3 regions of the Cryptocyanus atlanticus LEGE 06306 genome follow, and region 2 is predicted to be linked to each of the others. Evidence: predicted binding sites of a transcription regulator. Region 2 holds the regulator's gene; each other region holds the start of a gene.

Region 1 (4,641 bases), on a different contig from region 2:
CTCCTTCCGGATCAGGCGAGGCTCCGAGACCTCCCGCTTCAGCCGCAACGGTCCGGTGACCGTCATAGGTGGGTTGAAGACCCGAGAGCCGTGGCCACCGCAAAGTGGACAATCCGTTTCGCTCTGACGCTGATCCATGGGGCGCCAGATATCGTAATTCTCACAGCCATTCGTGCAGCTGTACTCGTAAACGGGCATGGGACTGGTTCAACAATGAAAATGGGACTGAGTGTTCAGCCCCAACAACTGGCGATGCCAGTGTGACGGGGGCCAGCTTCAACAAGGAAGGATGTCCTGGTCAAAGATCGCAGTGGGAATGGCCAGGGTGCAGCAGGCATTCGGGATATCCACAATCCCACTGATCCTCCCTTCCACAGGCGCACAGCTGAGCAGGAGGTAGGCCTGCTCACCACTGTAACCGAACTTCTTGAGGTACTCAATCGCGTTGAGGCAGGCCCTGCGGTAGGCAATATGCACATCCATGTAGTACTGTTTTCCTTCAAACTCGTCGACGGAGATGCCTTCAAAGACGAGATAATCGGTGAAATGAGGCTCAACCGGACTTGTTTTGAACATGGGATTGACCATCCCATATTTCTCCACACCTCCCTTGATGATCTCAACATGTAGATCGAGATAGCCGGACATTTCGATCGCCCCGCAGAAGGAGATCTCACCATCACCCTGTGAAAAGTGAATGTCCCCCATGGACAACTTGGCACCTTCCACGTATACGGGGAAATAGATCTTGGTGCCCTTGGTGAGATTCTTGATGTCGCAGTTGCCGCCATGCTCCCGGGGGGGGACGGTGCGGGCCGCTTCATTGGCGATGCGCTCGAAATCAGCTGCCCCCACGGTGCCGAGGATGGCGCTGTTCGGATTCGGCAGGGCGGCCAGCACCGGTTCGCTGCCGGAGAGTCCGGCCCCGTAGGTGCGCCGATCCGGAGCCGTGTTCACGAGTTCGGTTTCGCGCCGATTCCATTCCCGCAGCAATTCGTGGGAGGGGGCACAACCAATCAGCCCTGGATGGGTGATGCCAGCGAAACGGACACCGGGGATGTGGCGGGAACTGGTGTAGATGCCCTCAAGGTCCCAGATGGCCTTGGCGGCCTTGGGGAAATGATCGGTGAGAAACCCACCGCCGTTCTCTTTGGCAAAGATTCCAGTGAAGCCCCACTCATCACCCTGGAGCGCTCCCACGTCCAGAATATCGACCACGAGGATGTCACCAGGCTGGGCTCCGTTCACCCAGATGGGACCACTCAGGACATGGACCACCTCAAGATTGACGTCAGCGATGTCCTGCGGGTCATCGTTATCCTTGATCTGGCCGTCCGTCCAGTCTTTGCATTCGATCCGGAACACCTCCCCAGGGTTGACCGAGACGACGGCGGGAATATCAGGATGCCAGCGGTTGTGGCCGGGCATGTCCTGTTGATCCATCGACTTGGTGAGATCAACCTTGAAGAGAGTTTTGGGCATGGACGCAAGACCCGTGAGCGGATTTCATGGTCATCCAAGGCGAGAGACCCCAGCCTGTAAGTCTCATCGGATACCGGATTCGTCGAGTCCCCGCTGGGGGGAGTTCCGCCAGCGGCCGGCCTGATCAGACCCTCGGGGCGGGGCGGGCGGTGCTGTCGTTGAAGTCGCCCCGGCGGCAGAGATTGTCTTTGAGACGGGCCATCCAGGGCTGGGGCTTCAGCTCACCTTTGGACTCGATCCGGCCATCAAAATGATAAAGAATCTGCCATCGTTGCTGGGCTGACAACGGCTCCGCCTCCGAGACGGCAGCGATCGGATAGCCAAACAGATTGTCGTAGGGGGGCCAGCCAGGGCTGTCCTCCAGGCTGCAGACGGCATTGAGGGCATAGAGGGTTCCCTCGCCCATCTGCCCCCGACCGCTGACCCGGACGGCACCCTTGTAGAGCCCATTGGAGACGCCGGGCTGGAAAGTCTTGGCCAGCGCCACCCTCACCCCGTCCACCTCCACCAGGGGGTCCCCCAGGGCGGCGTCCTGAACCGCCACTTCGCGGCGGCCCCCGCAGGCCGACAGGGCCAGGAGGGAACCCAGCAGCACACCCGACAGCCGCCACCAGCCCCAGCGCCGTTCCGGCCCATCCCACCTGCCGTCCACGTGTCCACCTCCTCCCATGTGGAGTGACGTTATGCCAGGCATCGCCCAGGCGAGATCGATCAGGCGGGGTCCTGGAACAGTCCCCGCCAGAATCGCTCCGGATCCGGCCAGAGCGGCAGGGGGCGCCCCGCCAGGCTGCGGATCGGGCGGCAACCCAGGCTGTTCAACAGCAGGCCTTCCCCTTGCAGCGACTCCACCTCCAGCGGCCAGGGTGCCTCCAGCGCCACACCCAGGTCCAGGGCCCGCCCGCGCATCACCCCCGGCAGACAGCCGCTGGTCAGGGGCGGCGTCCACCAGTGGCCGTCGCGGCGCACCAGCAGGTTGGCCGTGGTGGCACAGCTGAGCCCCCCCGCCGTGCTGGGGAGCAGGGCGTCGTCGGAGGAGGCGGCGGCGGCCTGGCGGCGGGCCTGCACCGCCGATCCATAGGCGAAGGTCTTGCAGCGGCTGAGCAGGCTGGCGGCATCGCGCCGTTCGGTGGGACTGACGATCAGCCGAACGGGATCGAACTGGGGCCGGCAGGGGCTGTACTGCAGCCAGAGGCGAGCGCCCCCGGCCGGATCGGCTTTGCCCTCGCCCGGGGGGGGCGGATCGAGACCTCGGCCCCCTCCCCCCCGACTCCAGTTCAGCCGCAGGGCGCCGCCATCAAGACCACTGCGGGCGACGGCCTCCCCGGCCAGGGCTCTGATCCGATCCAGGGGGGGAGGTTTGGGCATCCCCAGGAGGGCGGCAGCGGCGGACCAGCGCTCGAGGTGCCGCTCCAGCAGCACCGGCCGCCCCCCCTCCACCAGCACGGTCTCGAACAGTCCGTCGGCCAGGGACAGGCCCCGGTCATCGAGGGGAAGGCAGAGCGTCGCTGGCGACCCCCAGCGCCCGCCGGCGGTGCCATCGATCCAGGCGATCGCGGCGGCAGCCGGGGGGATGGCGGGGGTGGGGGCCGGGGGGCGATCCATTCAGCTCAGGGCATCGAGCAAGGGCTGGAGCTTCCAGCCCAGTTCCTCGGCTTCACCGGCGGGATCGGAATCAGCAACGATGCCGCAGCCGGCGTGGACCCTGAGCCGGTGGCCCTCCAGCACCAGCGTGCGGATGAGGATGCTGCTGTCGAAGCCGCCGTCCTCGGTGAGCTGGAACAGGGAGCCGCAGTAGGGACCCCGCGCCACCGGCTCCAGCTCGCCGAGGCGCTGGCAGGCCCGCAGTTTGGGGGCCCCGCTGATCGAGCCCCCCGGCCAGCAGGCCCGCAGCAGATCGACCACGGTGCGACCGGGCCTCAGCTGGCCCTCCACCACCGAGGTGAGGTGATGGACCTGGGCATAGCTCTCCAGCCCGACCAGCTGGGGCACCTGGATCGAGCCCGGCAGGCAGACCCGACCGAGGTCGTTGCGCAACAGATCAACGATCATCACATTTTCCGCCCGGTCCTTGGCGCTGGTGATCAGCTCGGCCGCGGAGTCGGCGTCCGCGGCGGGATTGCCGTGGCGAGGACGGGTGCCCTTGATCGGCCGGGTCTGGAGGCGACCGGTCGGATCGAGCCGCAGGAAGCGCTCCGGTGAAGCCGAGAGCACCGCCTGCCCCCGCTCGCCGCCGCCGGCGACGGCCAGGCCGGCAAAGGGGGCCGGGCAGCGGGCCCGCAGGCGGCCGTACAGGGCCAGGGGATCGGGGCACTCGGCCAGGAGCGTCTCGCAGCAGGCGGTGAGATTGGCCTGGAAGAGGTCGCCGGAGGCGATCCGTGAGCGGATCCGCTCCACCTGGTCGGCGAAACAGTCCGGATCGGTGTGCCAGCGCCAGGCCGTGGCGGGAATCGACGCGCAACGGGGGGGGAGGCCGGCCCGGCTGACGGGCTGGGGGGCGCCCTGGGCGTGGGCGGCCGGACACGCCTCGATCGCGTCGGCCATCGCAGAGAGTCGGGGCTGGTCGCGGCCCTCCAGCCAGAGCCGGCGCTCACCAAGATCAAAGCGCAGCAGCGGGTCATAGCGGGCCGCCCAGAGGGTGGCCAGGCCGGGGCTGCGCCAGTGGGCCGCCGGCTCCACCCAGGCGCCCGCCTCGTACCCCAGCCAGCCCAGCCAGTCCCCCCCCCGGCGGCGGATCCGCTCGAGGGCCTCGAAGGGATCCGCCGCGCCGGCCTCGCCGGGCAGGCCATGGCAGGCCACCTGGTCGAGTGGCGCCACGGCCAGGGTGGCCAGGCGGCCCAGCCGACTGCCGTCCCCATCCAGCCAGATCAGCCCATCCTGTCCGGCCCAGTCCGCCAGATGCCCCACCAGGGTCCAGGGATCACGCCAGGCCAGCGGCCGTCGCTGCCGCTCCGGAGTCATCCCGCCGCCGGGCCCAGGGGCTGGGCGCGGGCCCAGGGGCTGGCCAGGTCGGGCCGGCCCGCCTCCTGCAGGGCGGCGTCGCGGATGCGACAGCTGTCGCAGCGACCGCAGGGTTCGGCCTCACCGGCGTAACAGCTCCAGGTGCGGGCCACCGGCAGCCCCAGCCGCAGGGCCTCCCGCACGATCGCAGTCTTGCTGGAG
Region 2 (4,641 bases):
GCCGGAGATCGAGCGCTACGACGTGAACGGCATCCCCCAGCTCGAGTTGTTCGACCGCGCCGGGATGGTGGTCGGCCGCTCCCTGGGCGCCCGCAGTGCCCCGGAGCTGGCCGCGATCGCCACCGCCCTGATCACCGACACGCCGCTTCCGCGGCTGGCCGGGGTCGGCAGCCTCAGCCTGCTGCCCGCCGCCCCGATGGTGGCTGCAGACGCCCCGGACACCCCGGCCGCCGGGCCGGCACCGGCTGGCCCCCGCAGCCACGGCTGAGTCCGCCCTGCTTCAGCCCACACCTCCGGCTCTCCGCCCTCCGCGCTTCGCCCACCCCCTGATTTCCCCCCATGGACCGCTTCCGGGTCGAGCTGATCGCCGCCACCCCCAACCCGCAGCAGTGCGTCTACGCGGCCATGCATCAGGACTACAGCGAGGGATTCGTGGCCGCCGATCGGGCCGGCTGGCCTGATGAACGCACGGCCGGCGCGATCTGCGTGAAGCGGCTGCTCTCCGGCGAGCGGGGCCACTACGGCCCGCTGGAGCACGCCCAGATCGTGCTCAACGTGGGCTGGTTTCCCCACTCGGTGATGCAGCAGGCCCGCACCCACCGGGTGGGCGTGAGTTTCGATGTGCAGTCCATGCGCTACACAGGCGACCGGATCTGCAAGGCCGCCGCCGGGAGCCTGGATCTCGAGGAGGTGTTCTATCTGCGCCCGACCGGCGACTACTGCGACCGCCAGGGCAAGAAGTACACCTACGACGCGGCCCAGCGGGCGCAGGATCTGGAGCTCTGCCGCCGGGCCGCCGAGCGCTACCGCGACCTGCTGGGCGCCGGCTTCGCCGAGGAGCACGCCCGCGGCATCCTGCCCTTCGATTACCGGCAGCACTTCGTGGTGAGCTTCAGCCTGCGGGCCTTCCTGCATTTCCTCGATCTGCGGGCCAAGCTGGATGCGCAACTGGAGATCCGCCAGCTCTGCGATCTGATGTGGCCCCACCTGGAAGGGTGGGCTCCCGAATTCGCAGCCTGGTACGAAAAGAGCCGGCTGCACAAGGCCCGGCTGGCGCCCTGATCAACCGCAGACCCCGCAGCTCCCATGCCCCGGCCCGGTTTCGTTCCGCTCTCGCTTCAGGCCGCATCGCTGCTGGCTTCACCCCTGCTGACCCTGGCGCTGCTGAGCTCGGCTGGGCGGGGCCAGACCCTGATCGACGCCGCCGCGGCCGGGGCCGCCCAGGGATCGCTGCAGCGGAGCGTGGGCCCCAGTTACGGCGAGGCGCTCCGCAGCCTGCGCCAGATGTCCCCCCTGACACCGGCGTCGCCGGCCGGCCTTGCCCCAGGCAGTGCCGGCCGGCGACGCCCGGCGCCCGCGGCCGGCGCTCCCAGCGGTGGGGCCGGGCGGGCCGACGGGGCGCCCCCCTTCGTGCTCAATGGCCAGGTGATCGGATCCTGCAGCAGCGGGCTGCCCTGTCTGAATCAGATCCGCCGCGCCATGGGCCTGCCCCAGACAGGGTGGCGCTAGCCCTCTCTGCCCTCACACCTTCGCCAGGGTCACCCGCTCCGGCTGGTGCTGATACTTTCCCGCCCGGTCGCTGTAGGTGGTGTCGCAGGGATCTCCCTCGAAGAACAGGAGCTGGGTGATGCCCTCATTGGCGTAGATGCGGCAATCGGCGCCGGAGGAGTTGCTGAACTCCAGGGTGAGGTGTCCCTCCCAGCTGGCCTCGGCGGGCGTGGTGTTCACGATGATCCCCAGGCGGGCGTAGGTGCTCTTGCCCAGGCAGATCACGGTGATGTTGGCCGGCACCCGCAGCTTCTCCAGGGCCACCCCAAGGCCGTAGGAGTGGGCCGGCAGGATGAAGTAGGCCCCGTCCTCGTCGTGCTGGAGCGGGGCGGGCTCCAGGTTGGCCGGGTTGAACCGTTTCGGGTTCATCACCGTGCCGGGCACATGGCGGAAGATCAGGAATTCCTGCGGCGACAACCGCAGGTCGTAGCCGTAGGAGGAGCAGCCGTAGCTCAGCACCGGCGCGGCCCGGTTATCGGGATCGAGGTGACGCACCAGGCCGGCCTGGAAGGGCTCCAGCATCCCGCCGGCGGCCTGGGCGTGGATCCAGCGGTCGTTCTTGAGCATCAGCCGCCCCTCCGCAGCTGGGTGACCTGATCCGCCATGGCCAGCAGGTCCTGCGGCATCACCGGCCCGGTGAGGATCACATCGAGATGGGCCGGCCGCTGCTCCAGGGTGGCCACCACCTCCGGCGCAGCCAGGAAGCCGAGCTCGATCGCCAGACCCAGCTCATCCAGCACCAGCAGGTCGATGGTGGCCGCGAGCAGCTGCTCCCGGCTGAAGGCCCACACCTGCTGAACGGCCGCCCCCACCTCGGCGGGGAGGTCGCTGGAGGGTTCGCTCAGGCAGGCGGGAACGGCCGGACGCAGCCACTGCAGACGGCCGCACAGCCGGAGCGCCTGGCCGGGGCCCTGATCCACGCCCCCCTTGAGGAACTGGCTGATCAGCACGCGGCTGCCCAGGCCGGCGCTGCGCAGGGCCTGGCTGAACACCCCGTCGAAACTGCCTCGGAACGGTGCGGTGTGCACCTGCAGCAGCCCCTCGGGCCGCGCCAGCAACGGCCGCGGCCGGCCCGCCGCCGGACGGGCCGCGGGAACGGGCCGCAGGGGATGCCGGGGTTCATGGGGTGGGCTGATCAGGCTGACCGTCATCAACACCCCATCGGAGACGCGATGCTGAATGTAGCGGTGACGGGCCGCTTCACAAGGGAATGGCACCATCCCTAGCGCAAACATCCGTACCACCCCCAGGGGGGGCTCCCAGGCCAGCCGGGCTCGGATGAACAGCGAGTGTGTCTTTCGCTACACGCCACACCGGTGCCGATCCGTAGCTTCCAACCACAGCTCTTCCGCCCCAATGGTCGGCGCCATGCGCGGATTCAGCCGCACCAGCACCACTCCGCCCCCCCAGGCCGGCCTCACCACCGCTGGCAACGGTTCGGCCACCTTGCTGGAAGTGATGCGCGGCCTCACCGGCTGCTCCATCGAGACGGTTGAGCGTGGCAAGACCATCTTCTTCCCGGGAGACCCTGCCGAGCGGGTCTATCTGCTGCGCCGCGGCGCGGTGCGGCTCTCGCGCGTCTATGAGTCGGGGGAGGAGATCACCGTGGCGCTGCTGCGGGAGAACAGCCTGTTCGGTGTGCTCTCCCTGCTCACTGGCCAGCGCTCCGACCGCTTCTATCACGCCGTCGCCTTCACCCGGGTTGAACTGGTGGCCGCGCCGGCCGCCTCGGTGAAACGGGCGATCGAACAGGATCCGAGCGTCGGGCTGTTGCTGCTGCAGGGACTCTCCTCCCGCATCCTCCAGACCGAAACGATGATCGAAACCCTCACCCACCGGGACATGTCCTCCCGGCTGGTGAGCTTCCTGCTGGTGCTCTGCCGGGACTTCGGCGTGCCCAGCTCCGATGGCATCACGATCGACCTGCGCCTTTCCCACCAGGCGATCGCCGAGGCGATCGGCTCCACCCGGGTCACGATTACCCGGCTGCTGGGCGATCTGCGCCAGGCGGGGCTGGTGCAGATCGACCGCAAGAAGATCACGGTGTTCGATCCGGTGGCCCTGGCCAAGCGGTTCAGCTGACCAGGGCCACCGGCCCCGGGGCGACGAGACACCGATACTGAAGCTCTCCGCCCTGCGCCGTGTCCGCCTGGCTGCTCATCCTCGCCCTGCTGGTGCTCGGTGGGGTGCTCGCCACCCTCGGGGATCGCCTGGGCAGCCGTGTCGGCAAGGCCCGGCTGAGCCTCTTCAACCTGCGCCCCCGCAACACGGCGGTGCTGATCACGGTGCTCACCGGCAGCCTGATCAGCGCCGTCTCCCTGGGGCTGATGCTGGCGGTGAGTGAACGGCTGCGGGTGGGCCTCTTCGAGCTCGACAGCCTCCAGGAGAAGCTGCGGGACAGCCGCTCCAGCCTGGGCCGCAGCGAAAACGCCCTCAAGCGCAGCCGACAGGAGCAGCGGCGGGCCGAGCAGGGGCTGCGCCGGGCCGAGCGGGAACGGCAGGAATCCCGCCGCCAGCTCACCGCCGTGGAACTGCAGGCCAGGCGCCTGCGGGCGGAGCTGCGGCCATTGCAGAACCAGCGAGAGCAGCTGCTGCTGCAGCGGACGCAGCTCAGCCGGGACATTGCCAGCAAGGATCAGGACATCCGCCGCACCGAGGCCGAGCTGGCCCGGGTGAAGCAGCAGATCGCGGCCGGGGAGCAGGAACTGCAGGGCCTCGAGGAGAAGCTGATCGCCCTGCGCCGCGGCGACGTGGTGATCAGCAGCGGTCAGCCACTGGCCACCGCCAAGGTGGCCTTGAAGAATCCAGCCGAGGCCAAGGCGGTCATCGATGCCCTGCTGCGTCAGGCCAACCTGAGCGCCTTTCAGCGGGTGCTCCCCGAGGAGACCCCGAACCGCCAGATCCTGCTTGTCTCGCGTCAGGACATCGCCAAGCTCGAAAGCCTGATCGGCAAGGGAGGCTCCTGGGTGGTGAGCATTCTCTCCGCCGCCAACGTGGTGCGCGGGGAACAGCAGGTGCTGGGCTTCCCCGACCTGCGGCCGAACCGCCAGGTGATCCGCCAGGGGGAACTGATGGCCTCCACTGTGCTCGAGC
Region 3 (4,641 bases), on a different contig from region 2:
TTGGGGTCGGTCTGTCGCCGCCAACTCGGTTCGGGGGCCGCCGCGGGGAGCCCTGGGCGCCCCCCCTGATCCGGGGCCCGTGAGGGTCAAGAAGTCTCAAGAGATCCAAAATTCCCCCCAGGGCTGGGCCGCCCCCACGGCGGAGGGCGGATTCCGTGCCATTGGCTGCATCGCCCGGGGGGCCGGGGCGGCGAGAGTCGACACCCATGCAGCTGCGCCAATGCGTCTCGCCGCCTCCATGGGCCTGGTGCTGGGTCTGTTGCACGGCCTCATCGCCGTCGATCTGAGGCAGTCCCGCGCCGCGGCGACCCTCGGGTGGCCCTCCGGCGCCGCAGCCCTCCCGGGAGCCGCCTTCCCATACTGAGCACCTTGACGGAAGCCGCCCATGGCAGGTCCAGGACCGATCACCCGAGGCCAGACCCGACCCCTGGGGGTGGCCACGGCTTTTCTCGGCTTTTTTGTCATCGGCTCCCTGGCCGTCCAGCTCGTGACGACGGCGCAACGCCCGGGGACCGCCGCCGCTCCGGTCGCGCCCGTCGTGGCCCATCAGGCCACCCTGTGGCAGGCCCTGGGCGAGCGCTGAGGCCATCCCCGGGCAGTGCAGCAGTTCAGCTGGGCCGCCGCGGTGCGGTTGGGTAGCTGCGGCCACAGGAGCGATCCGCCCGTCCCTGGAGGATGGGTCGTCGCATCCCCTCATCTCCCCATGGTTCAGGCCTCTGACGCGGGCACCAGCACACCGACTCTCAACAAGGTGGAGCTGGCCAAGGCGGAGTTCTGCGGGCTGGAGCTGGCCCCCCGATTACCCGACCTGGCGCGCAGCGGCTGGGAGAGCCTGGATGAGGCCACCCTCACCATCCATCTGAAGTGGCTGGGAATCTTCTTCCGTCCGGTCACGCCCGGGCGTTTCATGCTGCGGCTGCGCCTGCCCAATGGGGTGATCAGCGCCGACCAGCTCGAGGTCCTCGCCGAGGCGGTGGACCGTTGCGGGGAGCACGGCAGCGCCGACATCACCACCCGTCAGAACATCCAGCTGCGCGGCCTGCTCCTTGAGGACATGCCCCCGCTGATGACCGCCCTGGAGTCGGTGGGCCTGACCAGCCGGCAGTCCGGCCACGACAATCCCCGCAATGTCACGGGCAACCCCCTGGCCGGGCTCGATCCCGAGGAGTTCGTCGACACCCGGCCGTTGGTGAAGGCCATCCAGAGCGCCCTGCTCGGCCCCGGCGGCCCCCGCAACCTGCCCCGCAAGTTCAACGTGGCAGTGGGCGGCGCCCCCGACAGTTTCCTGCTGCACAACGACCTGGCCTTCCTGCCGGCGCTGCGGGAGGGTGAACTGGGCTTCACCGTGATGGTGGGGGGGTTCTTCTCGGCCCAGCGCAACGAGCTGGCGATCCCCCTCGGGCTGTGGTTGCGGGGCGACCAGTTACCCAGCTTCAGCCTGGCCGTGCTGCGCCATTACGAACGGGAGGGAAGCCGGGCCGCCCGCAGCAAGACCCGTCTGATGTATCTCATCGATGCCCTCGGTCTGGAGACCTACCGGGCCGCGGTGCTCGAGTCCTACGGCACCGTCGCCGGTGCCGAGGCCGCCGCCGCAGTCCCCTCCCATGACGGCTCCCATCTGGTCCACCAGCCGCCCCGCGACATCTGTGGTGTCCACCCCCAGAAACAGGAAGGGCTGCACTGGGTCGGCCTGCACGTGCCGATGGGCCGCCTCGAGGCGGAGGCGATGCTGGCTCTGGCCAGCCTCTCCCGCACCTACGGCAGCGGCGAACTGCGCCTGAGCGAAAGCCAGAACGCCCTGATCGCCAACGTGCCGGATGAGCGGCTGGAGGCCCTTCTCGCCGAACCGCTGCTGGCCCGGTTCCGGACGGATCCCACTCCGCTGCAGACCGAGGCGGTGAGCTGCACCGGAAACCGTTACTGCGGCTTTGCCCTGATTCCCACCAAGAGCACCGCCCAGGCCGTGCTCGACGAACTGGACCGGCGGCTGGAGCTGCCCGCTGCGGTCCGCAGCCACTGGACCGGCTGCCCCAACGCCTGCGGCCAGCCCTACATGGGCCAGATCGGCCTGATGGGCGCGAAGACCCGTCGGAACGGCCAGATGGTGGAGGCGGCCCGGATCTACCTGGGCGGCTCCATGGGCTCCGATCCCCGGCTGGCCGAGCTGCACGACAAGGGCGTTCCGCTCAGTGAGCTGCCCGACGTGCTCGAGGAGCTGCTGGTGGAGCGCTTCGGTGCCCGCCGCCGCGATGCGGTGGCCTGAGGGCAGCCCAGCCCCAGGGGGACCTGCGCCGGGCCGGCCACCTGCTGAGATAGGCCGCGTCGAGTGCCTCCAGGGTCGGCCGATCGCCCGGGTCGTGGCCCCCATACAGCAGGGCGATGATCCGGTCCGGATCGAGCGCCAGGGCGGCCGCCTCCTGCCACAGCCGTTCACTCCGTTGCCGGTCGCCTCGCTGGAACTGGGCGTCGGCGATCTGCCCCACCAGCAGGAACACCAGCTGACGGTCCTTCCGTTCGGTGCTGTCCATCGGGCCGACCCCTGCCGTGCGCGTCCATCCCCTTGCTAGGGCGAGCCGCCACCTCCCGGCGACTTCGGGGGCAAAACGTATCAACAGCAACCGTTTGGCCAACGTCCTGCCGGCCCCCGACCCCGTCAGCCTCGACGCGGCGATGCCATCGTGAACGGTACCGCCGCCCGGCCGCGGCCCACGCTTCCTTCCGGCCCGATCCTCCCCCTGGACCGCCCTTCCCACTCCGACCGGTCATCCGAGCTGTCCCCGAGCCGGCTGCCCCCTTCCGGCAGCCCAGAGCGCTGGCCCTGGTTGCAGCGGTTGCGCCGGCTGACCAGCCTGGATCCCCATCCCTGGCTGCAGGCCCTGGAGGCCGGTGGGGTGGACCCCGACGCTGATCTGCTCGCGGTGCTGGTGGAACGCCTGGATGGGCAGGGGAGCGCCCGCCTGTTGCAGTGGTGGCTGACCACCCGCGGACCCGGGACCCCCGGGCGGGACCAGGCCTGGCGCGACCAGCTGGCCCTGGTGGGGCGTCATCGCGATCATCGCTGTGCCGCCGCGCTCCGGCAGGGGTTGGAGCGGGACCTCCAGCCGGCCCTGCTTCCCCTGCTGGGCCACCAGCGCGACCCGGCCGATTTCCCCCTGCTGCGCCAACTGGCCCTGGAGGCCGGCCCGATGGCGCTGCGGCGCCAGGCCCTGGAGGGGCTGGCGGTGGGGCTGAGCGCCTGGCCGCTGCCGGAGCTGCGCCGCACCCTGCGGGACCTGGCCCTGGATCTGGACCCCCTGCTCGCCGGCCAGGCGGTGGATCTGCTGGCCCGGGTGCCCACGGCCCGCCCCGAACTGCTGGTCCTGGCACGCCGCCGGCTGGATCCGATCGTGGCGGAGCGGCTGCGGCGCCGGCTGCGGGCCCTCCCCGTCAGCGCCCTGCTCCTGGTGGTGCATGGCCGCGCCGGTGGTGAGATCCCAGCGGAACTGCAGAACCTGGCCCTGGAGCTGGCCCGCCGCCGCGGGGCGCAGGTCCGGCTCCAGGCGCTGACCGCCGACGCACCGCCGCGTCCCGAGCCCCTGCGCACCTCGCCGGCCGGCGGTGCAACGGAGGCCCCGCTGACCCTGGTGCCGCTCTTCCTGCTCCCCGGAGCCCATGTCCGCCTCGATCTGCCCGCCATCGCCGCCCACTGGCGCCGCAGCGGGCCGGTGCGGCGCCTGCCCTTCCTGGGGGGCTGGCCCCTCTGGCAGCGCAGCCTGGCGGAGGAAGCGGCCGCCGTGGCCGCCGCCGAACCCGACGGCAACGGCCCGGACGCCCGGCCGCTGCTGCTGCACCATCCCCTGGACGGTGCCCTGGCCCCCCGCTACCTGGCCCATCTCGAGCACACGGTCCAGGCACGCTGCCTCGCCACTCCATACAGTGCGGCTGACTTCGAGGAGCTCAAGCTGGCGATCCGCGGCGCTGCCCTGCCCCTGGCCCTGGCCGCCAACCGGCTCACCGACAGCCTGTCCGACCAGGTGGGTCCGCCGCTGCTGCAGCGGGAGCGGTTCCGCACCCTGCTGCTCGAGCAGCTCGAGGCCCTGCCATGACCCGGGCCGCCATCCCCGAGGAGGAGCCGCTGGCCGAGCCCCTGGGGACCGTGTACCTGGTGGGGGCCGGGCCCGGCGATCCGGAGCTGATCACCCTCAAGGCCCATCGCCTGCTGCGGCGCTGCGACGCCCTCGTCTACGACTCCCTGGTGCCCATCGCCCTGCTGGAGCTGGTGCCGGCCCACTGTGAGCGCCATTTCGTCGGCAAGCGGCGCGGCCACCACTCCGTGTCCCAGCCCAGCACCAACGCCGTGCTGGTGGCACTGGCCGGCCGCTGCCGCACGGTCGTGCGGCTCAAGGGGGGCGATCCATTCCTGTTCGGCCGCGGTGGCGAGGAAGCCGCTCACCTGGCCCGGCACGGGGTGCCGGTGGAAGTGGTGCCGGGGGTGACGGCGGGGATCGCCGCCCCTGCCTACGTGGGCATCCCCGTCACCCATCGCCGCGCTGGCTCCAGCGTCACTTTCGTCACCGGCCACGAGGAGATCGACAAGGCCCGTCCCGGCGTCGACTGGCGAGGGCTGGCCCGCAGCAGTGACGGGCTGGTGATCTACATGGG

What was found. The regulator NtcA, encoded in region 2, controls nitrogen genes in cyanobacteria. The targets are predictions, from matches to a motif close to GTANCNNNNGNTAC.
Region 1: a site for NtcA is predicted at 1,543-1,556, ahead of fmdA (formamidase). Genes of this name have one in related genera too.
Region 3: a site for NtcA is predicted at 2,606-2,619, ahead of ACWJI7_RS13630 (CbiX/SirB N-terminal domain-containing protein). Genes of this name have one in related genera too.

The regions. Positions count from the first base shown of each region.
Region 1 is NZ_JBSJOZ010000016.1:20,159-24,799, reverse strand. It holds gene ACWJI7_RS12985 (FmdB family zinc ribbon protein) at 1-198, opposite strand, end outside; gene fmdA (formamidase) at 277-1,482, opposite strand; gene ACWJI7_RS12975 (hypothetical protein) at 1,607-2,134, opposite strand; gene ACWJI7_RS12970 (aminotransferase class IV) at 2,194-3,084, opposite strand; gene ACWJI7_RS12965 (anthranilate synthase component I family protein) at 3,085-4,440, opposite strand; gene queC (7-cyano-7-deazaguanine synthase QueC) at 4,437-4,641, opposite strand, start outside.
Region 2 is NZ_JBSJOZ010000007.1:67,695-72,335, reverse strand. It holds gene ACWJI7_RS09250 (thioredoxin domain-containing protein) at 1-268, shown strand, start outside; gene thyX (FAD-dependent thymidylate synthase) at 340-1,062, shown strand; gene ACWJI7_RS09240 (hypothetical protein) at 1,087-1,509, shown strand; gene dcd (dCTP deaminase) at 1,522-2,115, opposite strand; gene ACWJI7_RS09230 (cob(I)yrinic acid a,c-diamide adenosyltransferase) at 2,115-2,699, opposite strand; gene ntcA (global nitrogen regulator NtcA) at 2,905-3,630, shown strand; gene ACWJI7_RS09220 (DUF3084 domain-containing protein) at 3,690-4,641, shown strand, end outside.
Region 3 is NZ_JBSJOZ010000019.1:22,432-27,072, forward strand. It holds gene ACWJI7_RS13610 (hypothetical protein) at 221-364, shown strand; gene ACWJI7_RS13615 (hypothetical protein) at 386-583, shown strand; gene ACWJI7_RS13620 (ferredoxin--nitrite reductase) at 704-2,263, shown strand; gene ACWJI7_RS13625 (hypothetical protein) at 2,187-2,528, opposite strand; gene ACWJI7_RS13630 (CbiX/SirB N-terminal domain-containing protein) at 2,679-4,085, shown strand; gene cobA (uroporphyrinogen-III C-methyltransferase) at 4,082-4,641, shown strand, end outside.